Regions from separate parts of the Nocardioides hankookensis genome, predicted to be linked through region 3. Evidence: predicted binding sites of a transcription regulator. Region 3 holds the regulator's gene; each other region holds the start of a gene.
The links. Region 3 encodes HrcA, which represses chaperone genes, less so after heat shock. Its sites were predicted from a motif close to TTGGCACTCGNNNNNNNCGAGTGCCAA; they were not measured.
Positions count from the first base shown of each region.

Region 1: groES (co-chaperone GroES) is a predicted target of HrcA. The motif match lies at 3,397-3,423, and genes of this name have one in related genera.
Region 2: groL (chaperonin GroEL) is a predicted target of HrcA. The motif match lies at 4,986-5,012, and genes of this name have one in related genera.

Region 1 is NZ_JBHSRJ010000009.1:706,625-714,551, forward strand. It holds gene ACFPYL_RS23010 (hypothetical protein) at 1-1,185, shown strand, start outside; gene groL (chaperonin GroEL) at 1,263-2,882, opposite strand; gene groES (co-chaperone GroES) at 2,967-3,260, opposite strand; gene ACFPYL_RS23025 (class I SAM-dependent methyltransferase) at 3,452-4,609, shown strand; gene ACFPYL_RS23030 (MBL fold metallo-hydrolase) at 4,622-5,233, opposite strand; gene ACFPYL_RS23035 (S-(hydroxymethyl)mycothiol dehydrogenase) at 5,230-6,330, opposite strand; gene ACFPYL_RS23040 (SigE family RNA polymerase sigma factor) at 6,422-6,925, shown strand; gene ACFPYL_RS23045 (hypothetical protein) at 6,922-7,927, shown strand, end outside.
Region 2 is NZ_JBHSRJ010000005.1:182,136-190,062, reverse strand. It holds gene ACFPYL_RS15415 (AAA family ATPase) at 1-432, opposite strand, end outside; gene ACFPYL_RS15410 (endonuclease/exonuclease/phosphatase family protein) at 442-1,296, opposite strand; gene ACFPYL_RS15405 (nucleotidyltransferase family protein) at 1,293-1,844, opposite strand; gene ACFPYL_RS15400 (hypothetical protein) at 1,858-2,496, opposite strand; gene ACFPYL_RS15395 (RNA polymerase sigma factor) at 2,493-3,017, opposite strand; gene groL (chaperonin GroEL) at 3,227-4,855, opposite strand; gene ACFPYL_RS15385 (hypothetical protein) at 5,051-6,214, opposite strand; gene ACFPYL_RS15380 (SigE family RNA polymerase sigma factor) at 6,211-6,714, opposite strand; gene ACFPYL_RS15375 (ATP-grasp domain-containing protein) at 6,756-7,613, opposite strand; gene ACFPYL_RS15370 (LacI family DNA-binding transcriptional regulator) at 7,631-7,927, opposite strand, start outside.
Region 3 is NZ_JBHSRJ010000009.1:67,692-75,618, forward strand. It holds gene ACFPYL_RS19775 (16S rRNA (uracil(1498)-N(3))-methyltransferase) at 1-20, opposite strand, end outside; gene dnaJ (molecular chaperone DnaJ) at 33-1,214, opposite strand; gene hrcA (heat-inducible transcriptional repressor HrcA) at 1,266-2,285, opposite strand; gene ACFPYL_RS19790 (hypothetical protein) at 2,437-3,153, shown strand; gene ACFPYL_RS19795 (MBL fold metallo-hydrolase) at 3,182-4,054, shown strand; gene ACFPYL_RS19800 (hypothetical protein) at 4,072-4,269, shown strand; gene ACFPYL_RS19805 (DUF3097 domain-containing protein) at 4,318-5,172, shown strand; gene ACFPYL_RS19810 (Crp/Fnr family transcriptional regulator) at 5,381-6,028, shown strand; gene ACFPYL_RS19815 (adenylate/guanylate cyclase domain-containing protein) at 6,000-7,927, opposite strand, start outside.

The DNA.
Region 1 (7,927 bases), 640 kb from region 3:
GCGGCCACCGTCCTGGTCACCGCGGCCGTCCGTTGGCCGAGCGGCGCCGACCACGCCGACCCGGCGGGCGCGCCGCCGCGGCCCGATGCACCCACCATCCGGCTCAGCGACGCCCAGCCGGCGGTCGAGGGACGGGACTACCGGGTGCTGGCGTCGCTCACCAACCGCAACCTCGACGAGGACAACGGCCAGTACTTCGACGGGGTCACCGACGACGGGCTGATCCTCCTCCAGGACGGACCGCGCGAGGCCCGCTCGAGCGCGAAGTTCGCGCTGCTGGACCCCGCGACCGACGCCAAGGACTGGCTGCCCGACCCCGGGGTCGGGCAGGACAACATCACCCCGGTCGAGCTCGGCACCGACCGGCTCGTGCTGCTCAGCGACAACGGCACGGGACGGCGGGTGACGGCGTACCTCTTCGACCGGACCACGCGCGAGTGGAGCACGCTGACCTGGCCGGGTCTCCCCCACGGCGTCGAGTTCCGCGCCGAGCTGGGACCGGACGGACGCGTCTACTTCCGGGTCCCCGCGACGCAGGGCCGGATCCCCGACGGCGGCTGGCCGATGGGCAACGGCGGCGAGGCGGACGACTCCAACGCCGAGGGCGACACGTTCGACCTCTGGTCGGCGTCCCTCACCGACGCGAACGACGTCCGCGACGAGCACCTGACGCTCGGGGACGTCGCCTTCACCGACAGCTCGATGGTGTGGACCGACTCGACCAACGGCCACGCCGGGCAGGTGCACGTGCGCGACCTCGCGACCGGGGCCGAGCACTCCTTCGACCCGCACGCGGGAGCGAAGTGCAACCTGCTCTCCTTCGGGGCCACCGACGACCGGATCCTGATGAGTCAGTACTGCGGCGACTACGCCGGCAGCGAGCGCGACGACCGCGTGCAGGTCCTCAGCACCGACGGCGAGCAGGTCGTCACGCTCCAGGACAGCGGCATCGACGGCTACCTGCCGCCGGGCAGCGAGGTCGTCGCGATCACGGCGTACGCCGACGGGGTGGCCGGGACCTACACCTACGACCTGGCGACGAACCGGTTCCTACGACTCAACGACGCGGTCGGGAACTGGGGCGGCGGTGCCGGGTCCACCGGCGGCGCCCGGAACCTGATGTGGCAGACGCCCGTGAACCACCGCCACGGCGCCACGCAGTGGCTCGGCGAGCTGCTGCCCTGAAATGCCGACCCGGCGCCAGTTTTCACACCGAGGTGAAAACTGGCGCCGGGTCGGGGTGAAACTGGCGCCGGGTCGGCTCAGTGGCCGTGGCCGTGCCCGTGGCCGGCGGCCTCGGGCTCCTCCTCCTCGGGCTTGTCGACGACCAGCGTCTCGGTCGTGAGCAGCATGCCCGCGATCGAGGTGGCGTTGACGAGCGCGGAGCGGGTCACCTTGACCGGGTCGAGCACGCCCTGGGCGACCAGGTCGCCGTACTCACCGGTCGCGGCGTTGTAGCCGTTGCCGAGGCCGAGCTCGCGGACCTTGGAGGTGACGACGTAGCCGTTCTCCCCGCCGTTCTCGGCGATCCAGCGGAGCGGCTCGTCGGCGGACTTGCGCACGATGCGCACGCCCGCCGCCTCGTCGCCGGTGAGGCCGAGGTCGTCGGAGAGGACCGACACCGCGTGGATGAGCGCGGAGCCACCGCCGGGGACGATGCCCTCCTCGATCGCGGCGCGCGTCGCGGAGACGGCGTCCTCGATGCGGTGCTTCTTCTCCTTCAGCTCCACCTCGGTGGCGGCGCCGACCTTGATCACGCAGACGCCACCGGCGAGCTTCGCGAGGCGCTCCTGGAGCTTCTCGCGGTCCCAGTCGGAGTCGGTCGACTCGATCTCGGCCTTGATCTGGTTGACGCGACCCTCGACCTCGGCGCCGTCACCGGCACCGTCGACGATGGTGGTGTCGTCCTTGGTGACCACGACGCGCCGGGCCTGGCCGAGCACCTCGAGACCGACCTGGTCGAGCTTGAGGCCGACCTCGGGGGCGACGATCTGACCACCGGTGAGGGTGGCGATGTCCTGCATCATCGCCTTGCGGCGGTCGCCGAAGGCCGGGGCCTTCACCGCGACGGCGTTGAAGGTGCCGCGGATCTTGTTGACGACCAGGGTCGACAGCGCCTCGCCGTCGACGTCCTCGGCGAGGATGAAGAGCGGCTTGCCGGCGGCGATGACCTTCTCCAGCAGCGGCAGCAGCTCCTGGACCGACGAGATCTTGCCCTGGTGCAGCAGGATGTACGGGTCGTCGAGGACGGCCTCCATGCGCTCCGGGTCGGACACGAAGTACTGGCTGATGTAGCCCTTGTCGAACTGCATGCCCTCGGTGAACTCGAGCTCGGTGCCCATCGAGTTGGACTCCTCGACGGTGATGACACCGTCCTTGCCCACCTTGTCGAAGGCCTGCGAGAGCAGGTCACCGATCACGCTGTCGCGGCTGGAGATCGTGGCGACGGACGCCATGTCCTCCACCGACTCGACCTCGCGGGCGGCCTCCTTGAGGGCGTCGCCGACGGCCTCGGCCGCGGCGTCCATGCCGCGCTTGAGACCCATCGGGTTCGCACCCGCGGCCACGGCACGCAGGCCTTCGTGGACCATCGCCTGGGCGAGCACGGTGGCCGTGGTGGTGCCGTCACCCGCGACGTCGTTGGTCTTGGTGGCCACCTCCTTGGTCAGCTGCGCACCGAGGTTCTCGAAGGGGTCGTCGAGCTCGATCTCACGGGCGACGGTGACACCGTCGTTGGTGATGGTCGGCGCGCCCCACTTCTTGTCGAGGACGACGTAGCGGCCCTTGGGGCCGAGCGTCACCTTGACGGCGTTGGCGAGCTTGTCCACGCCGCGCTCGAGGCTGCGGCGGGCGTTCTCGTCGAACTCCAGGATCTTGGGCATTGCTTCTCCTACGTCAGAAAACAAGATCGGGTCGTGTGCCTGAGCACGCGCAACAGCGCGGCGTCAGGCACACGACCCGGGAAATCAGGAAACGATGGCCAGCACGTCGCGGGCGGAGAGGATGAGGTACTCCTCGCCGGCGTACTTGACCTCGGTGCCGCCGTACTTGCTGTAGATGACCTTGTCGCCGACGCTGACGTCGAGCGGGACGCGGTTGCCGTTGTCGTCGATGCGACCGGGACCGACGCTCAGGACCTCGCCCTCCTGGGGCTTCTCCTTGGCGGTGTCCGGGATGACCAGGCCGGAAGCCGTGGTCTGCTCGGCCTCGAGGGCCTTGACAACGATCCGGTCCTCGAGGGGCTTGATGTTGACCGACACGATGCCGACCTCCACTTTCTGGCACTTCGATGGTGGGTGATGCACGTCTGGCGCCTGCGCTTCAGGTACGCCGTCGCGGGGGTCGCACCGGGACGCAGGCACTGGCACACTCACGGGGAGAGTGCCAACCCAGAAACTAGCACTCTGCCCAACGGAGTGCCAGAGGACCCCCGGGCTGACAGGATCGGGCCGTGGACCTCGACGCCTTCCGGTGGCTGCTGACCGACGACGGCCAGCGGCTGCTGGCTGCCGCGACCGAGGCCGGCGACGACTCGCTCGCCACGCAGACTCGCCTGCGGCGTAAGGCGGAGCCCGCGCAGGTCGCGACCGCCGTCACCCAGGCCACGCTCCGGGTGAAGGCACGGGCGAAGTTCGGCGAGCTCGCCGACCGGATGTACTTCACGTCCGAGGGCCTCGAGCAGGCCACCCGCCTCCGGGTCGCCGAGCACCGGGCGGCGCGCCTGGTCGCGTCGTCGGCGCAGACCGTGATCGACCTCGGCTGCGGGATCGGCGGCGACCTGGTCGCCGCCGCGCGGGCCGGGCTCATCTGCGCGGGCGTCGACCTCGACCCGGTCCGGGTCGCGGTGGCCCAGGCCAACCTGGACGCCCTCGGCCTGCCCGGTGCGGTGTCGGTGACCGACGCGACGACGATCGACCCGACGCCGTTCGACGTGGCCTTCGCCGACCCCGCCCGCCGGGGTGCGCGCGGCCGGACCTTCGACGTCGACGACTGGACACCCCCGTGGCCGTTCGTCGAGCGGCTGCTCGCGCGCGACTCGTGCGTGAAGGTCGCCCCGGGCATCCCCCACGACCTGGTCCCGACCGGTGTCGAGGCGGAGTGGGTGAGCGACCGCGGCGAGGTCAAGGAGGCGGCGCTGTGGTCGGGCCGGCTGGCGACGACCGCCCGCCGCGCGACCGTGATCGGAGAGTCCGGGCTCGCGACGCTGACCGACGAGGACGACCCGGGGAGCGACGTGCGCCCGGTCGGGGCCTACCTCTACGAGCCGGACGGCGCCGTCATCCGCGCGGGCCTCGTCACCGCGGTAGCTGCGGGCGTCGGCGGTGGCCTGCTCGACGAGCACATCGCCTACGTGACCTCCGACCAGTCGTTCCGCACGCCGTTCGCGCGGGGCTACCGCGTGCTCGAGGAGGTCCCCTACCGCGAGAAGCAGCTGCGGGCCGCTCTCCGCGAGCGCGGGATCGGGCGGCTGACGATCAAGAAGCGTGGCGTCGACGTCGTGCCCGAGCAGCTGCGCAAGCGTCTCGACCTGCACGGCGAGCAGGAGGCGACCCTCGTGCTGACCCGGGTCGCCGGCGCGGGGACGGCGTTCCTCGTGGCGCCGTTCTGAGCGCTGCGGGTGCTACGTCCCGAGCGCAGCCCGCTCGGCGCCGATCGTCGTGTCGTCCCCGTGCCCGGTGTGCACGACGGTGTCGTCGGGCAGGGCGAAGAGCTTCGCCCGGATCGACTCCAAGATCTGGTCGCTGTCGGAGTAGGACCGGCCGGTCGCGCCCGGCCCGCCGTTGAAGAGGGTGTCGCCGGTGAAGACGCAGCCGAGGTCGGGCGCGTAGAGGCAGACCGCGCCCGGGGCGTGGCCCGGGGTGTGCAGCACCTGCAGCGTCGTGCCGCCGACCTCGATGCGTACGCCGTCGGCGAGGTCGAGGTCCCACAGGTAGTCCTGGTGCGTGAGCTCCCAGAGCACCTTGTCGTCGGGGTGCAGCATGATCGGCGCGACGGTCTCCTCACGCAGCGCCGGCGCGACCCGCACGTGGTCGTCGTGGGCGTGGGTGCAGACGATCGCCTTGACCTTGCGGTCCCCCACGACGGCCAGGATGTCGGAGACGCTGTGCGGCGCGTCGATCACGATGCACTCGCTGTCGTCGCCGACGACCCAGATGTTGTTGTCGACGTCGAAGGTCTCGCCGTCGAGGCTGAAGGTGCCGCTGGAGACGGCGTGGTCGACCCTCGCAGTCACAGGATCACGACCGAGCGCAGCACGTTGCCGTCATGCATCTTCTCGAAGGCGGCCTCGATGTCGCCGATGCCGATCTCCTCGGTGACGAACGCGTCCAGGTCGAGCCGGCCCTGCTGGTAGAGGTCGACCAGCATCGGGAAGTCGCGGGTCGGCAGGCAGTCGCCGTACCAGCTCGACTTCAGCGCGCCGCCGCGCCCGAAGACGTCGATCAGCGGCAGGTCCGGGACCTTCATGTCCGGGGTCGGTACGCCGACCAGGACCACCGTGCCGGCGAGGTCGCGGGCGTAGAACGCCTGTTTCCACGTCTCGGGGCGGCCGACCGCCTCGACCACGACGTCGGCACCGTCGGCACCGTCGTAGGTCTCCGCGCAGATCCGCTTGATCTCCTCGACCGGGTCGACCGATGAGGAGTCGACGGTGTGGGTCGCACCCATCGCCTTCGCCTTCTCAAGCTTCTTCGCGTCGATGTCGACCGCGATGATCGGGGACGCACCAGCCAGCGCGGAGCCCGCGATCGCGGCGACGCCGACCCCGCCGCAGCCGATGACCGCGACCGACTTGCCGCGCGTCACCGCGCCGGTGTTGATCGCCGCACCGATGCCCGCCATCACGCCACAGCCCAGCAGGCCGACGGCGGCCGGCCGGGCCGACGGGTCGACCTTGGTGCACTGGCCGGCGGCGACCAGGGTCTTCTCGGCGAAGGCGCCGATGCCGAGGGCCGGCGAGAGCTCGGTGCCGTCCTCCAGCGTCATCTTCTGGGTCGCGTTGTGGGTGTTGAAGCAGTACTGCAGGTCGCCGCGCTTGCAGGCCCGGCACTCCCCGCAGACGGCACGCCAGTTGAGGATCACGAAGTCGCCCGGCGCGACGCCGGTGACGTCGGGGCCGACGGCCTCGACGACGCCCGCGGCCTCGTGGCCCAGCAGGAACGGGAAGTCGTCGTTGATGCCGCCCTCGCGGTAGTGCAGGTCGGTGTGGCACACCCCGCAGGCCTGCACCTGCACGAGCGCCTCGCCCGGTCCGGGGTCCGGGACGTTGATCGTCACGAGCTCCACCGGCTGACCCTTCGCGCGGGCGACGACGCCCTTCACCTGATGCATGGGGCCAGCCAACCGCATCACGCAAGATTTGCAACCATCAGGCTTCCGCCTGCGTCTAGGGCGTGTGTTGGTGACGGAGGCAGGAGCTGCGATGACGGACCGGGACGCCGATTTCACGGCGTACCTCCAGGCCCGCCAGGGTCGCCTGCTGCGCACGGCGTACCTGCTCACCGGCGACCAGCACCAGGCCGAGGACCTGCTGCAGACCTCGCTGGCCAAGCTCTACCTGGCGTGGGACCGGGTGCACGACCGCGAGTCGGTCGACGCCTATGTCCGCCGGATCATGGTCAACGAGCACAACTCGCTGTGGCGCCGGGCCTGGCGCCGTCGTGAGCAGCCGACCGACGCCGTCCCCGAGGTGGCGAGCCCACCACCGGCGTACGACGACGGGCAGAGCGTCGCGCTCTGGTCGGCGGTGCGGACGCTCCCCCGCAAGGCACGCGCCGTGCTGGTGCTGCGCTACTACGAGGAGCTGACCGAGGCCGAGGCCGCGGAGGTGCTCGGCATCTCCGTCGGCACCGTCAAGTCCCAGACGAGCCGAGCGCTCGCCCGACTGCGCGAGACCGCGCCCGAGCTCCGGGAGGAGGAGCGATGAGCAGCGACCTGACAGAGACCCTCCGCGCGCGGGCCGGGGACGTCCACGGGGCGCCGTTGACCTTCGACGACGTCCGCGGCCGGGCCCGCCAGATCCGGCGCCGCCGGCGGGCGGCGGTCGCGGGCGGCGTCGCGCTGGTCGCGGCCGTCGCGCTGCCGATCGCCCTGCTCGGCGGCTCCGGGGCAGACCGCTCGGACCCCGACCCGGCGCGGCCCAGCCCGACCAAGGGCGTCGACCCCGACGGCGGGGCCGTGCCGACGCTCCGGAACGGCGTCATCGTCTACGAGGACGGCTCCCGGATCCGGCTCCAGGGCGACCTGCACGACCGGGCCGACGGCTTCGCCGTCCTCGGGACCGACCAGTACGTCGTGACCGCGTCGACCGCGGAGGGCGACCGGGAGGCGGTCCTGTTCGACGACCGCGGGTCCCAGCTCGCGACGTACCCGCTCGAGGGCGGGCTGGCCGTCCAGCGCAGGTCCGCGGTCGCGTGGATGGACCCGGACGGCGCGCCCCGGTTGCTGGTCGCCGGGTCCGACGACCCCCAGGTCCTCGAGTCGGTCGAGGGCAGCAGTCCCGAGGCCGTCGCGATCAGTGGCGACTGCAGCGACCTCTGCAGCGTGCACGTCCTCACCAAGGGTGAGGGCCTCGGCCCGAGCTGGGCGGTCGCGACCTCGGGCGTCGTGATGCCGATGACGCCCGACGTGCCGGCGATCCTCGACGTCTCGTCGGACGGCTCGCTCCTCGGGGGGCTCTCCGAGGTCGCGCCCGACGGCAACCACTACTGCGGCGGGGTCTACGACCCCAACGAGATCGACTTCGCGTGGAAGGGCTGCGAGGACAACGTCTTCGACTTCTCGCCCGACGGAAGGCTCGTGGCGACGACCTTCGGGGAGGGCCTCGGCCCGACGCGCATCGACGTCCGGGACTCGCGGACAGGTACGCGCCTGGCGGGCGTCGCCGGCGGCACGATCACCAGCTGGACCTGGGAGGACGACACCCACC
Region 2 (7,927 bases), on a different contig from region 3:
CGCCTCGAACTCGTCGTCGGCCCGGTCGACCTCGTCGACCAGCAGCACGGCCGGGCTCTCCTGGAGCGCCTGGAGCACCGGCCGGGCGAGCAGGAAGCGTGCGTCGTACAGGCTCTTCTCGGCCTCCTCGACCGCGGTGGAGCCGGCGGCCTCGAGCGCGCGCAGGTGCAGGATCTGGCGCGGGAAGTCCCAGTCGTAGAGGGCCTGCGTGGCGTCGATGCCCTCGTAGCACTGCAGCCGGACCAGCGGCAGGCCGAGCGACTCGGCGATCGCCTCGGCGAGCGCGGTCTTGCCGGTGCCGGGCTCGCCCTCCAGCAGCAGCGGGCGCTGCATCCGCAGCGCCAGGTAGGTCACCGTCGCGAGCGCGTCGTCGCACAGGTAGCCGGTGGCGCCTAGTCGTGCGGCGACATCACCGGGGTTCGACGGCTCCATGCAGCAAGGCTACCCAGCGGGTCGTTGGACCGCGGTTGGGTCGGGAGCCACGTCGTACGTCGCGATCACGGGGTGGTGCTGCCCGCCGGACACCGCGAGGGTGCGCACCGACAGTGCGTCCTGCTCGGACCAGACGTTGTCGATGTAGCCGGCACCGACCGTGCTGGTGCCGCCGTCCTCGGGCAGGTCCTCGACGCTGTCCCACGCGGAGACCAGCCCCCGGGCGCCGAGGCGCACCACGGGCAGGTTCGCGTTGCGCACCTCGCGGTCGCCCACGTGGTCGTCGTTGAAGTCGCCGACGACGAGCACCCGGGTGCCTGCGCGGCGCTGCTCCAGGGCGACCACCCGGGCCAGCCCGCGCACCTCGGCGACGTAGTAGCGGTAGCGCGCGGCCTGCCCGGGGACCGGTCGACCGTTCGCGACCGCGCCGTACACGAGGTGCACGTTGAGGACGGAGTACCGCTCACCCGAGGCGCGGTGGACCAGCCGGACCACGGTCGCGTACGCCGCGGGGAGGCGACCCTGCTTGCCTGCGATCCGCACGGCCTGCGCGCCGACCTTGCGGAAGACGGTGCCGTCCCAGATCACCGGGTTCTCGTCCGGGCCGGGCGTCGTGCCGTAGGCCTCCCAGCGGCCCCGCAGCAGGTAGCGGCGCTTCGCGACGCTGGTCACCTCCTGCATGCCGGCCACGTCGACCGTCCGCTGCAGCTGCGCGGCCGCGCGCCGCCAGGCCGTGAAGCCGCGGCCACGGTCGATGTTGAAGCTGCCGACGCGCACCGTGTCGTCCGGGGCGGCGGTCGCCGGCGTCGCCAGCAGGCCGACGGCCAGGAGGAGCAGCGCGAGGATGACGGCGGTCCGTCTCACCGGGAGTCCACGTCCCTTCCGGTCGCGAGGTCGCCGCACTCGACGACCTCGACGTCGTGGGTGGCCAGGTAGCCCCGCGCTCCCCGGTCGCCACTCGTCTCGTCGGCGACCGCGACCCAGTGGTCGCGGCCGAGGACGACCGGGTGGCCGACCTGCCCGTCGTACGAGGCGCGCCGCAGGGTCGCGCGGTCCGGGGTCGGGTCGAGGAGGCGGCGTACGACGTCGGCGCCGACGTCGGGCAGATCGACGAGCGTGACGACCACGGCGTCGGAGTCGCTGACGGTGAGGCCCGCCAGCCCGGCCCGCAGGGAGGCGGACATGCCGTCGGCCCACTCGGCGACGACGATGCCGGTGGCGCCCGAGCCCTCGAGCAGCGGGAGCGCCTCGTCGGCGGAGGCGCCCAGCACCACGGTCACCCGGGTGCACCCGCCGTCGGTCAGCGCGCGGACGCCGCGGACCAGCCAGGGCTCGCCGTCGTCGGCGCGCACGAGGGCCTTCGGCATCCCCATCCGGCTGCCGGCCCCGGCAGCGAGCAGCAGTCCGTGCATCGCTCCATGCATATCAGGTGGGGAACGCCTCTCCGTAGATCGCCGCGAGCTCGTCGCTGTACGGCGCCGAGAAGCCGCACAGGGAGACCGTCCCGGAGCTGGCGGACACCAGGTAACGATCACCCTTGCGGAACTCGACCCCGGAGGCCACCTGCTGCATCTGCTCGCTCGGCGCGGTCACGACGACCGTGTCGGTCGGCAGCCCGGCGTACCAGTGGGAGGGCTCGAGGGTGACCTGGTCGCCCGCGATGCCGGTGACGACGCCGTCGAACGCGACGTCAGCGCCGGCCAGCAGCTCGGCACTCGGCACCGCGCACTTGGCCTCTCCTCCGGTCGCGGGGACGTCGAGCCGGGTGACCGTCGCCGGCACCTGGCTGCCGCCCGTGGGCGGCACGGCGTCGTCGTTGCCGGTGAGGGCCCGGACCCCGAGGAACCCGACGCCCGCGATGACGACCACGGCGGCTGCGGCCACCAGCCAGGTCAGCGGGCCGCGGTCGTGGGTGCCGGTCTCGCGGTTCTCGGTGGTGAGCTCGGTGGCCATGACGTCCTCCAGGAGTCGGGCCACCTCGTGCGGGGCGGCCGGCGGGAGGGATCCGGCCGGGTCGGACGCGCGCAGGCGAGCTCTCAGCTCGTCGTCGTGCGTGTCCGTCATGGCCTTCTCCCCTCTCTCGACCCGTCATGTCCGGCTGCGGCCCCGATCTTTCGCAGCTGGTCCTTCAGCTTCTCGCGGGCCCGGTGCAGCCGGATGCTCGCGGCGTTGGCGGTGATGTCGAGGACGGTCGCGATCTCGGCCGGCGTCAGCTGCTCCCAGGCCCACAGGCGCAGCAGCTCCGCGTCGTCGGGCCGCAGCCGGGCGAGCGCGTCGTCCAGCGCGGTGTCCTCGGGCGGCCCCGGCGGGCCGGGGTCCGCCGGCTCGGCGGCCAGCCGGGCAGCGACCCGCTCCTGGCGCCGGGCGGCGCGCTCGGCGTTGCGCAGGCAGTTGCGGGCGACGGCGTACGCCCAGGGCAGCGGCTCGTCGGGCAGCTCCTCGACCCGGCGCCAGCACACCAGCAGGGTCTCGGCGAGCACGTCGTCGGCGGTCGCGGCGTCGGTACGTCGGGCGAGGAAGCGCCGCAGCGGCTCGACCAGGCCCGGCGCGACCCGCTCGAAGCGCTCCCGGCGACTCTCGTCCACGCCTCCACCCTCACACATCCGGAAATGGCCGAACGGCCCCGGTCCGTGAGGACCGGGGCCGTTCGGGATGCTGTGCTGGGCAAGCGACTCGGTTTCGAGACGCGTCGCTCGTTCCGGACTTCGTCCGGCCCGAGCCGACGCTCCTCAACCTTGCACCTGGCGTTGTCCGGGCAGGCCGAGCGAGCTCGGCCCTGCCCGGACAAGGGGTGCTAAAAGTCCATGCCGCCCATGCCACCGGTCGGGTCGCCGCCCATGGGCGCCGCCTTCTCCGGCTTGTCGGCCACGACGGCCTCGGTGGTGAGGAAGAGCGCCGCGATGGAGGCGGCGTTCTGCAGCGCGCTGCGGGTCACCTTGGCGGGGTCGATGATGCCGGAGGCGATCATGTCGACGTACTCGCCGGAAGCGGCGTTCAGGCCGTGACCGGGAGTCAGGTTGCGCACCTTCTCCGCCACGACGCCGCCCTCGAGGCCGGCGTTGACCGCGATCTGCTTGAGCGGGGCGTCGGAGGCGAAGCGCACGATGTTCGCGCCGGTGGCCTCGTCACCCGAGAGCTCGAGCTTGTCGAACGCGGTGGCGGCAGCCTGCACGAGCGCCACGCCGCCACCGGCGACGATGCCCTCCTCGACGGCCGCCTTCGCGTTGCGAACGGCGTCCTCGATGCGGTGCTTGCGCTCCTTGAGCTCGACCTCGGTGGCCGCGCCGACCTTGATGACCGCGACGCCGCCGGCCAGCTTGGCCAGGCGCTCCTGCAGCTTCTCGCGGTCGTAGTCGGAGTCCGACTTCTCGATCTCGGCACGGATCTGGTTGACCCGACCGGCGATCTGGTCGGCGTCGCCGGCACCCTCGACGATGGTGGTCTCGTCCTTGGTGATGACGACCTTGCGGGCCTGGCCGAGCAGCTCGATGCCGGTCGACTCGAGCTTGAGGCCGACCTCCTCCGAGATGACCTGGCCGCCGGTCAGGATCGCGATGTCCTGCAGCATGGCCTTGCGGCGGTCGCCGAAGCCCGGGGCCTTGACGGCGACGGACTTGAACGTGCCACGGATCTTGTTGACGACCAGGGTCGACAGCGCCTCACCGTCGGTGTCCTCGGCGAGGATCAGCAGCGGCTTGCCGGACTGCATGACCTTCTCGAGGAGGGGCAGCAGGTCCTTGACGTTCGAGATCTTCTGGTTGGCGATCAGGATGTACGGGTCCTCGAGGACCGTCTCCATCCGCTCGGGGTCGGTGACGAAGTAGGCCGAGATGTAGCCCTTGTCGAACCGCATGCCCTCGGTGAGCTCGAGGTCGAGGCCGAACGTGTTCGACTCCTCGACGGTGATGACGCCTTCCTTGCCGACCTTGTCCATCGCCTCGGCGATGATCTCGCCGACCGTGGTGTCAGCGGCGGAGATCGACGCGGTCGCGGCGATCTGCTCCTTGGTCTCGATGTCGATCGCCATGTTGGAGAGCTGCTCCGACACGGCGGCGACAGCGGCCTCGATGCCACGCTTGAGGCCCATCGGGTTCGCACCCGCGGCCACGTTGCGCAGACCCTCGCGGACCATCGCCTGGGCGAGGACCGTGGCGGTCGTCGTACCGTCGCCGGCGACGTCGTCGGTCTTCTTGGCGACCTCCTTGACGAGCTCGGCACCGATCTTCTCGTACGGGTCCTCGAGCTCGATCTCCTTGGCGATGGACACACCATCGTTGGTGATCGTGGGGGCGCCCCACTTCTTCTCGAGCACGACGTTGCGGCCCTTGGGACCGAGGGTGACCTTGACGGCGTCGGCGAGCGTGTTCATGCCACGCTCGAGACCGCGCCGGGCCTCCTCGTTGAAAGCAATCAGCTTGGGCATAACTCCTGCGATTCCTCACGCTTAGAGTTCGGGGATCCGGCTCGATGGGTTGCCCGCGACGGACGACCCTGCTGACCCGGCGAACCCTTTCTCGCCGGCGCGGAGGGCCTCAACTGGCACCGATCCGGAGTTGTCACTCTCATCACGAGAGTGCCAGCGTCATGTTTAGCACTCGCCCCCGGCGAGTGCAAGAAGTCAGGCCAGCCGCGCGAAGCTCGAGGCCCACCCCGGCGTCACCGACGACACCCGCCGGAACGTGTGGGTGCCGACGTCCCAGCCGATCAACAGGTCCCGGTCCCCGGCGACCGACTCGTAGACGACCGTGTCGGCGTCCAGCCAGCCGGCGACCGGGGGTGCGTCCATCCACCGTTCGTCGTCCATGCCGGTCATGAACGCCAGCACGTTGGCGCCCTGGGGGCCGCCGGTGACGACGAGGTGCGCAGGCGAGCTGTAGTACGCCGACGGGTCCCGCACCGGGATGCCCGGCCCCATCCCCCAGCTCTGGGCCGACAGGACGTTGCCCGGACCGGTGCGCGCCGGGCCGTAGGCGTTCTGCATCGACTCCTGGATCTGGAACACCCGGATGCTCGGCTTCTGGCCGCTGCCCACCTGCTCCCCGCGGACGTCGAGGATCGGACCCGACTGCTCGGGCCGCGACGGCAGCAGGAGCTGGTCGTCGCCGACCCAGGTGACGTACGCCGTGCGTGCCGACCCGACGTCGATCGAGCTCCACGCCCGGCGGGCGAGGTCGTAGAGCGCGAGGCTGCCGGCCTGCGGGAACACGAGGTGGCGGCCGTCCGGCGACAGCATCGACGGGCCGTACGGCGACACCTCGTAGCCGTCCTCGTCGGTCTCGGGCTGGTCGAGGTCGACCGGGAGTCGGCGCGGTGTCCCGTCGGCGGCGACGAGCACGACCTGGTGGTCCAGCCCGTACGCCGCTACTGCGCGGTCGATCGGCTCGTCGGCGAGGCCGGGCATGTCGGCGGTGAGGTCGAGGTCCCGCGGCAGCGGCGAGCGGTCGATCCAGGGCAGGTCGAGCTCCTCGTCCAGGTCGGGGCTCCACCAGACCGGCAGCCCCTGGTAGGTGGCATCGGCTCCGACCGGTGCGGCGGTCGCGGACGGCGAGACGGACGGCCCTGGCGATGCGGGCATCGGCTCGCTCTGGTCCCGGTCCGACAGGTGCACCAGGTCGACGGCGACGGCCAGGACGACGACGGCCAGGACCACGCCGCCGGCGGCGAGCGAGCGACGCACCCGGCGGCGGCGTACGGCGCCGGCCCACGCGCCGGGGGCGAGGTCGACCGGCGTGAGGTCGTCGACGCGGTCGTGCAGCAGGTCGCGCAGCTCCTGGTCACTCATCTGGAGTCCTCTCCCAACAGGTCGGCGAGCTCGGGCGACGCCTCGCGCAGCCGGCGCAGGGCGACGTGGGTCTGGCTCTTGACGGTGCCGACGCTGACGCCGAGGACGTCGGCGGTCTCGCGCTCGGACAGGTCGTCGTAGTAGCGCAGCACGACGGTCGCGCGCTGCCGTGGGCTGAGCCGGTCCAGCGCCAGGTCGAGCAGCATCCGCCGGTCCGCGGACGCCTCGGCCCCGGTGCTCGCGCCGAGGTCGGGCACGTCGGCCACGACCTCGCGTCGGTGCTTGCGCCACCACGAGATGTTGCGGCGCACGATCACCTGGCGGGCGTAGGCGTCCGGGTGCTCGTCGGCGAGCCGCCGCCAGCGCAGCGCCACCTGGGTGAGTGCCTCCTGGACGAGGTCCTCCGCGCGCTGCCGGTCGCCGGTGAGCAGCACCGCCGTGCGCAGCAGCGCCAGCTGGCGCTCCTCCGCCCAGCGACGGAACCCGTCCTCGTCCGGCATCACGCCATCATGAACGCGACCGGCCCCGGAAAGGTTGGGACTCAGCGCTGCCGGTTCAGGTGCTCCACGACCATGTCGGCGAAGGGGACGGCGTTCTCGGGCATGACGTCGAGGTAGAGACCCGGCTCGGTGAGCTCGACCTCGCTCACGACGAGCCGGCCCTGGTGCCGCATCATGTCGACCCGTCCGTAGACGATCTCCTGGCCGAGCAGTCCCGCGACGGCCGCGATCGCCTCCGTGGCGAGCTCCACCGTGTCGGGCCGCAGCGGCACCGGCCGCGACGACCCGCCGAACTGCTCGTGCACGCGGATGTCGGTCGTGCTCGGCAGCTTGTCGACCTGGCTGACGGCGTGGCCGCCGATCACGAAGACCGACATCTCGCCGTCGTGGTGGATCGACTCGACGAGCGGCTGCACGACCCACGGGCCGTCGTGCCCGGCCTGCGGCTCCCACCCGGCTGCGTCACGCACGATCTCGAGACCGCGACCACCGGCGCCGACCCGGGGCTTGACCACCGCGATGCCGTGCTCGGCCGAGAGCCGTCGTACGTCGGCCACCGTGTCCGCCGCGCGGGTCGGCACCACCGGCAGGCCGGCGTCGAGCAGGTCGAGGAGGTAGCGCTTGTCGACGTTCCAGCTGAAGACGCGGTAGCCGTTGAGCAGGGTCGGCCCGACGCCCGAGGCCCAGCCGAGGAACTCCCCCACCCGAGCGTCGTAGTCCCAGGTCGAGCGGACCGCGACCAGGGCCGCACCCGAGAAGTCGACCGACTCGTCGTCCCAACGGACCCAGCGCGCGTCCACGCCCCGCGCATCCAGCGCCGCGTCGAGAGCGGCGTGGCCCGGCTCGCCGTCGTCCATGCCGGTGCAGGTGACGAGCAGGACGAGGGGCCGGTCGGTCATGGGGCGAGGGTAGGTGGTCACGCACTTCCGCGGACGACGAGGTGGGTCGGCAGCATCAGGCCGGGCTGGGGCACGCCGGGCGCCCCGGTCGCCTCGAGCAGCATGGCCACCATCTCGCGACCCATCTGCTCGGGCGACTGGTGCACGGTGGTCAGCGGCGGGGTCGTCGAGAGCCCGATCGGCGCGTCGTCGAACCCGACGACCGCGACGTCGTCGGGCACCCGGCGCCCGGCGTCGCGCAGGGTCTGGAGCGCCCCGACGGCCATCAGGTCGTTGGCGCAGAAGACGCCGTCGACCGCGGCGCCGCTCGCGAG
Region 3 (7,927 bases):
AGGTGGACCGGGAGCGACATGGCCGGGGCGGATCAGTGCTGGTTGAAGGCGTCGCGCAGCCGGCCGAACACCGACCGGTTGCTCGGGTGCACCTGTCCCGACGGCTTCTCCTCGTCACGGATCGCCGCCAGCTCGCGCAGCAGCTCCTCCTGACGCGGGTCGAGCCGGGTCGGGGTCTCGACGATGACGGTGACGACCAGGTCGCCGCGACCGCCGCGCAGGCCGGGCACGCCGCGTCCGCGGAGCACCTGCTCGGACCCCGACTGCGTGCCGGGGCGTACGTCGAGGTCGAGGCTCGTCTCGATGTCGGTCTCGGGCTCCTCGCCGTCGGCCACCACGTCGGCCTCGAGGGTCGGCAGGGTCAGCACCGTGCCCAGCGCCGCCGCCGTCATCGGCAGCGTGACCGTGCAGTGCAGGTCGTTGCCGTTGCGGGTGAAGACCTCGTGCGGCGCGACGTGGATCTCGACGTACAGGTCGCCGGCGGGGCCGCCGCCGGGTCCCACCTCGCCCTCGCCGGTGAGCTGCACGCGGGTGCCGGTGTCGACGCCGGCGGGGATCTTGACGGTGAGGGTGCGACGCGCGCGGACCCGGCCGTCGCCCGAGCACTCGCGGCACGGGTCCGGGATGATCGTGCCGAAGCCGCGGCAGGCGGCGCACGGGCGCAGCGTGCGGATCTCACCGAGGAACGAGCGCTGCACGTGGGCGACCTCGCCCGCGCCGTGGCAGGTCTCGCACGGCATCGCGTGGGAGCCGGGGGCCGCGCCCTCGCCCTCGCAGGTGCTGCACCGGACCGCGGTGTCGACGACGAGCTCGCGCGCGACGCCGAAGGCGGCCTCGGCCAGCTCGATCTCGATCCGGATCAACGCGTCCTGGCCGCGCCGCTCGCGCGACCTCGGTCCGCGACCGCCCTGGGCGGCACCACCGGCGCCGCCGAAGAACGCGTCCATGATGTCGGTGAACGAGAAGCCCGGGCCCTGGCCGAAGCCGGCGCCTGCCCCACCGAACGGGTCGCCGCCGCGGTCGTAGGCCGCGCGCTTCTGGGGGTCCGACAGGATCTCGTAGGCGCGGGAGATCTCCTTGAACTTCTCCTGCGCCTCCGGGTCCGGGTTGACGTCGGGGTGGTACTGGCGGGCGAGTCGCCGGTAGGCCTTCTTGACGGCGTCGGCGTCGGCGTCGCGGCCGACGCCGAGCAGCTCGTACGGGTCCTGACTCACGTGTTTCCTTCGTTGCTGGTGCGGGGTGCTGGGGGCTGGATCCTGGGAGGCTCAGGCCTCGTCGAGGATCCGGGAGACGTAGCGGGCGACGGCCCGGACGGCGGCCATGCTGCCGGGGTAGTCCATGCGGGTGGGCCCGACGATGCCGAGGCGCGCGAACGCCTCCTCGCCGGGGCCGTAGCCGGCCGCGACCACGCTGGTGGACGCGAGCTGCTGGTAGGGGCCCTCGTGCCCGATCCGGACGGTGATCGGCTCGCCGGTGGTGGCCTCACCGAGCAGCTTGAGCAGCACGACGTGCTCCTCGAGCGCCTCGAGCAGCGGGCGTACGGCGGAGTCGAAGCTGTCGCCGTACCGAGCCAGGTTGGCGGCGCCGCCGACCAGGATCCGCTCGTCGGAGCGGTGGTCGGACATGGCGTCGAGGAGCGCCTCGACCACGGCCTGGGTCGCCGGGGCGACCGGGCCGTCGGCGGACACGAGCGCCGCGAGGGCCGCGTTGGCCTCAGCGATCACCTCGCCGTTCGCGACCCGGTTGACCAGGGCGCGCAGCTCGGCGATCGCCGCGTCGTCCAGGTCGTCGGAGAGCTCGACCAGGCGCTGCTCGACCCGGCCGGTGCTCAGGATCAGCACGACCAGGAGGCGGCTGGGCGCCAGCGCCACCAGCTCGATGTGGCGCACGGTCGAGCGGGAGAGCGTGGGGTACTGCACGATCGCGACCTGCCGGGTCAGCTGCGAGAGCAGCCGCACCGAGCGCTGCACGACGTCGTCGAGGTCGACGGCACCGTCGAGCAGCGAGGCGATGGCCCGCTTCTCGGCCTGGCTCATCGGCTTGACGGTCGTGAGTCGGTCCACGAAGAGCCGGTAGCCCTTGTCGGTGGGCACCCGGCCGGCACTGGTGTGCGGCTGGGTGATGTAGCCCTCGTCCTCGAGCGCGGCCATGTCGTTGCGCACCGTTGCCGGCGAGACGCCGAGACCGTGCCGCTCGACGAGGGCCTTGGAGCCGACCGGCTCCTCGGTGGCGACATAGTCCTCGACGATCGCGCGGAGCACGGCCAGCCTGCGCTCTTCCTGCACCCGTCCGCCTCCTCCTGGCACTCGCTGGGTCGGAGTGCCAAGGGTACCCGCCACGGTCACGGCCACATCGTGGAAGCCCCGGTGCGGCGTCGCGAAGTTCCGAGTAGGTTAGGCTTACCTAAGTCTTCGAGTCGGAGTGGAGGAGCCAGCGGTGACCACGACCGAGCACCACAGTCCCGAGGTCGACCCGCGCCTGGTCGCGGCGGACGCGCGCAGCATCCTGGCCTGTCCCGCCTCCGTCAGCCTGGTCATCGAGGGCGAGGAGCACGCCGTCGGCGAGGACGAGCAGCTGGGGCTGACCGACCACCGCGGTACGCCGACCTTCCTCTGCCCGGCGGACTCCCCCGTCGCCCGGGCGGGCGCCGCGCACAGCAGCGCGCTGCTCACCGTGACCAGCGGGCTGGGCCCCCGCGGCGGCCCGGAGCGGCAGCACACGCTGACCCTGGCCGGCCGCCTCGAGCGCACCGGCTACGAGCACTGCGAGTGCTGCGACGAGGTGCGCCACGTCGTCTCGCTCGACCTCAACTTCGTGCTGCTCGCCCGGCCCGAGCGCCAGCTGCGGGTGTCGCTCGACGAGTTCCGCAGCCGCGTCCACCACCTCAACCGGGGCCACCTGCAGCGCTCCGTCGAGCACGCCAACGACTGTCACCAGGAGGAGCTGCGGCAGGCGATCGGACTCGGCACCGGCACCCGGCCGGCCGACGTCGTCGGCGTACGCATCGCCCGCCTCTCCCCCGCAGACGTCAAGATCCAGTGGGTCGACAGCACCGGCGCCCACGAGCAGGTGATCGCGTTCGCGCGCACCGCTCGCGACCTCACCGAGCTCGGCGACATGCTGCGCCGGGGGCTGCACGCCGGTCTCTGCTGATCCCTGGGCTGCCCCCTACCCTGGCCCGGTGACCTTCACCGAGATCGCCGACCGGGTCTGGGTCGCGCGCCACGAGTGGTTCGACGTCAACGTGACCCTCGTCGGCGGGGAGCGCGGCCTGCTCGTCGTCGACACGCACGCGTCCGAGCTGGCCGCCCGTGCGGTCATCGACGACGTACGACGGCTGGGTGTCGCCCTCGGTGGGCAGAGCGTCGTGGGCGCGGTCAACACCCACGAGCACTTCGACCACACCTTCGGCAACGGCGCGTTCCGGGCTGCGTACGGCGACATCCCGATCCACGCGCACGAGGTGGCCGTCGCTCGCACCGTCTCGGCGGGCGAGCGGATCAAGGGCCTGTACGACGCGGAGCCGGACGACCCGCACGCCGACGAGGTGCAGGCGACCGAGATCGTGCCCGCCGACCACCCCTTCTCGTCGGCGGTCGCCCTCGACCTCGGCGACCGGATGGTCGAGCTGGTGCACCCCGGCCGCGGCCACACCGGTGGCGACCTGGTGGTGCGGGTGCCCGACGTCGACGTGCTGCTCGCCGGCGACCTCGTCGAGGAGTCGATGGCCCGCAACGGCGTGCCCGGGTTCGGAGAGGACTGCTACCCGATGGACTGGCCGCTCTCCCTCGACATCGTGCTCAGCCTGAGCACGTCGTCGACCGTGGTGGTGCCGGGCCACGGCGCGCCGGTGGACCGGGAGTTCGTCGAGGAGCAGCGCAACGCGATCGGCATCGTCGCGGAGACGATCCGCGACCTCGCCACCCGCGGCGTACCCGTGGCCGAGGCGCTGGCGGCCGCCGAGTGGCCCTACCCGCGCGAGGAGCTGGCGGCCGCCGTACGCCGGGGCTACGAGCAGCTCCCGCGCAGCCAGAAGCGGTTGCCCCTCGTCTGAGCGGGTACCTGCTGGGCATGAGCGACGACCAGCCCACCCAGGCCATCGAGGACGAGGACCTCCCCGAGGACCTGCAGCCCACCGACGACAACCCGCTCGCCAAGCCGCTGACCGACGAGGACGACCCGAAGTCGCCCGAGGAGCTCGACGTGCTCGGCGGCAAGACCGCGGAGGAGACCTCCGGCGAGAGTGACGGGGGCGACTCCGACGACTGACGGCGCGCCCCCACGGCCTTGTCGGTGGCGCCGCCTAGCGTGACGTCGGTGAGCTCCCGCGACCGCTACGGCACCGACGTCCTGGCCACCGACTGGCGCGCCCCCAAGCGCGGCCGCGCCGTCGAGGCGCCGGCCGAGATCGGCTCGGTCGTCGAGGAGGTCACCACCGACTGGGTCGGGGAGATCGTCGCGGTCGACCGCGACCTGCACACGCTCACCCTCGAGGACCGGCGCGGCAAGCGCCGTACGTTCCCGCTCGGGCCCGGCTTCCTCCTCGAGGGCCGGCCGGTGATCCTGACGGCACCGGTGCGCGCGGCGGCGCCCGCCAAGCCCAGCCGTACGGCGTCCGGCTCGGTTGCCGTCCACGACGCGAAGGCGCGGGTGGCCCGCGCGAGCCGGATCTTCGTCGAGGGCCGGCACGACGCCGAGCTCGTCGAGAAGGTGTGGGGCGACGACCTGCGCATCGAGGGCGTCGTGGTCGAGTACCTCGGCGGCGTCGACGACCTCGCCGAGCACCTGCGCGACTTCCGGCCCGGGCCGGAGCGGAAGGTCGGCGTGCTGGTCGACCACCTGGTGCCCGGCTCCAAGGAGAGCCGGATCGCCCAGGGCATCGCGAAGTCACCGGTCGGCAAGCACGTGCTGATCGTCGGCCACCCGTTCATCGACATCTGGGCCGCGGTGAAGCCGGAGCGGCTCGGGCTCCAGCGCTGGCCCGACGTGCCGCGCAGCATCGAGTGGAAGAAGGGCGTCTGCCAGCAGCTGGGCTGGCCGCACCGCGACCAGGCCGACACCGCCCGCGCCTGGCAGCACATCCTGAGCCGGGTCTCGTCCTACCAGGACCTCGACCCGGCCCTGCTGGGCCGGGTCGAGGAGCTCATCGACTTCACCACCAGCTCGGACTGAGCCTGCGAAGGCCGCGCGACGCGTCGCTCAGATGCGGACGTCCAGGTCGCCACGCGGCTGGACGCGTCCCCCGACGTTCGGGTTGATGAGAGTGCTCATGGGGTCCTCCTGGTTCCGGGGCCGGGGATCTCCCGGTGCGCACCACTCTGCCGAGGTCGGTCGGCTCGTTCTGTCCGCCAGCCGACACAACACTGGTTGACTTCTCCCCATGGACTGGCCGCTGCTCGCCGCGCTCGACACCGAGGAGCGCGGGCGCATCCTGCGGGCCGCCCGGCGCCGCTCGTACGCGCGCGGCGACGTGCTCGTCAACGAAGGCGATCCGTCCGACAGCCTGCACCTGGTCGCGGCGGGGCGCCTGGCCGTCCGGGTCTCCACGCCGGACGGCGACCACGCGACGATCAACCTGCTCGGGCCGGGTGACTACTTCGGTGAGCTGTCGCTGCTCGACGGGCGGCCACGGGTGCGGTCGGCGACGATCATCGCGCTCGAGCCGGCCGAGTGCCTGACCCTGTCGGCGGCGGAGTTCCGCGACCTCCGGGCCCGGCACCGGGCGGCGGACCAGCTGCTGCTCGCGCTGATGGCGGGACGCATCGACGAGCTCTCCGCGCGGCTGCTGGAGGCGACGTACGACAGCCTCGACCAGCGGGTGCACCGCAGGCTGGCCGAGCTCGCCGACCTGTACGGCGCCGCCGACGGCCCGGTCGTCGTGCCGCTCACCCAGGAGCAGCTCGCGGAGCTGGTCGGCGGCACCCGCCCCAGCGTCAACCTGGTCCTCCAGGCCCTGGTGTCCGAGGGCGTCGTCGAGCTCGGGCGCGGCAGGATCACCGTCATCGACCGGGCGTGGCTGCCCCGCTGAGGGACTCGAGCCAGGCCGTCGCGCCGAGGCGCTCGAAGGTCACCCGTGCCAGGGCCGCCTCCTCCTCCGCCTCGGTCGAGCGGCCCTGACGCTGCAGGAGCGCCGCGAGCTCGACCCGGCACTGCGCGGCGGTGGGCTCCGCGCGCCAGGTCGACGCGAGCCGGAGCGCCCTGCGCAGCTGCTCCTCCGCGGTCGCGTCGTCACCGGCCTCGGCGGCCAGGAGTCCGGCGAGCCGTGCTCGCTGGGCGCCGACGCCGATCGGCTCGTTGCTGCCGCGGTGGTCGTCGACGATGGCCAGCATCCGCGTGAGCTCGTCGCGGTCGCCGGCGGCCCAGGCGAGCTCGGTGCCGACCAGCCAGATGATCGAGAAGTCGTCGTAGAGCTCGGTCACGGCGTACGCCGTCTCCGCGGCCTGGCGCGCCAGCGCCGCCGAGGGTCGACCGGCCTGGTGCGCGTCGAGCGCGCCCACGATCTCGACGAAGCAGCGCAGGGACAGGTCGTCGCCGGTGTCCTCGGGCGAGACCCCCAGGCCGGGCCGCCAGTCGATGCCGCGGGCTAGGGAGATGCGGGCGCGGACGAGCTCGGCCAGGGGGACGTCCATCACGGCCTCGTCGGCCGCCGACAGGGCCTCGTCCCACTCGCCCGACACGAGCGCGGCGAGGGCGAGGTTGGAGCCGGCGCTCGAGTGGGCGTAGACGGAGCCGGACTGGCGACCGACGACCAGCGCCTCGCGGCCGAACTCCACGGCGCGAGACGCGTCGTCGGGCGTCCACGACACGTTGAGGTTGACCAGCGAACGGGTCAGCGCGGCAGGCAGGTGGTGGCGACGGCTGATCTCGGCGGCCGCCTCGAAGATGATCCGGCCGATGCCGCGCGTGCCCGTGAGCATGTGGTGGAGCGCGAGCCCGTTGTAGCTGTCCGCGACCTCGTCCGGCGAGCCGACCACCTCGGCCAGCCGGGCCCGCTCCTCGGCGACGTCCCCCAGGCTGCTGCTGGTGCGCAGCTTGAGGCCGGTGAGCACCTTGAGCAGCTCCAGCAGCACGGGTACGGCGTCGAGGCGTCCGCGCAGCGCGTCGTACCGTTCCTCCGCCATCGCGATCGACGTCTCGTAGTCGTGCCGGCCAGTGCCGATCCCGTAGGCGAGCTGGGCGACCGCGGCGGCTGTGCTGAGCTCGTCGCCGGCGGCCTCGAAGGCCTGCTTCGCCGACTCGGCGTGCCTGATGCACCCCTCGATGTCGGCGGTGTCGCGGAGCACCCGCGCCAGCTCGAGCTCGATGCTCGCGCGCAGCATCGGGTCCGCGGCACGGTCCAGCGCCACCCGGAGGTGGCTCGCGGCCTCGAGGGGCGCACCCAGGGCCGCCGCCCGCGCCGCCGCCAGCCGGAGCAGCACGATGGCCCGCGCGGTGAGCTCGGGGACGTCGGCGTCCTCGGGTACCGCGTCGATCGCCTCCAGGTGGTGCTGCGCCTCGATCGCCGCGACCTCGCCCGAGGCGTCGTCCTCGCCGGCGAGCAGCGCCACGACGGCGAGGTGCCCGGCCTTGCGGTCCCGCCGCGCCAGGGTGCCGTAGGCGACCTGCCGGACCACGGCCTGCACGAAGTGGTAGAGCCCGAGCTCGGAGCTGAGCCGGTTGGACTCCTGGCGCAGCAGCTGGAGCCGCACCAGCGAGGCGAGCACGGCGTCGACGTCCGCCACGTCGGGACACAGGTCCGCGATGGTCTCGAGGGCGAAGCCACGCCCGATGACGCTGGCCCGGTCCACGACCCGGCGCTGGTCGGGCAGGAGCTTGTCGAGGCGGGCCGCGACCAGGGCCTGCAGCGACGCCGGCGCCCCGACGGCGTCCAGGTCGAGCGGTCCGTCGCCGGCCAGGACGTACTGCCCGCCCCGGGGTACGACGAGGT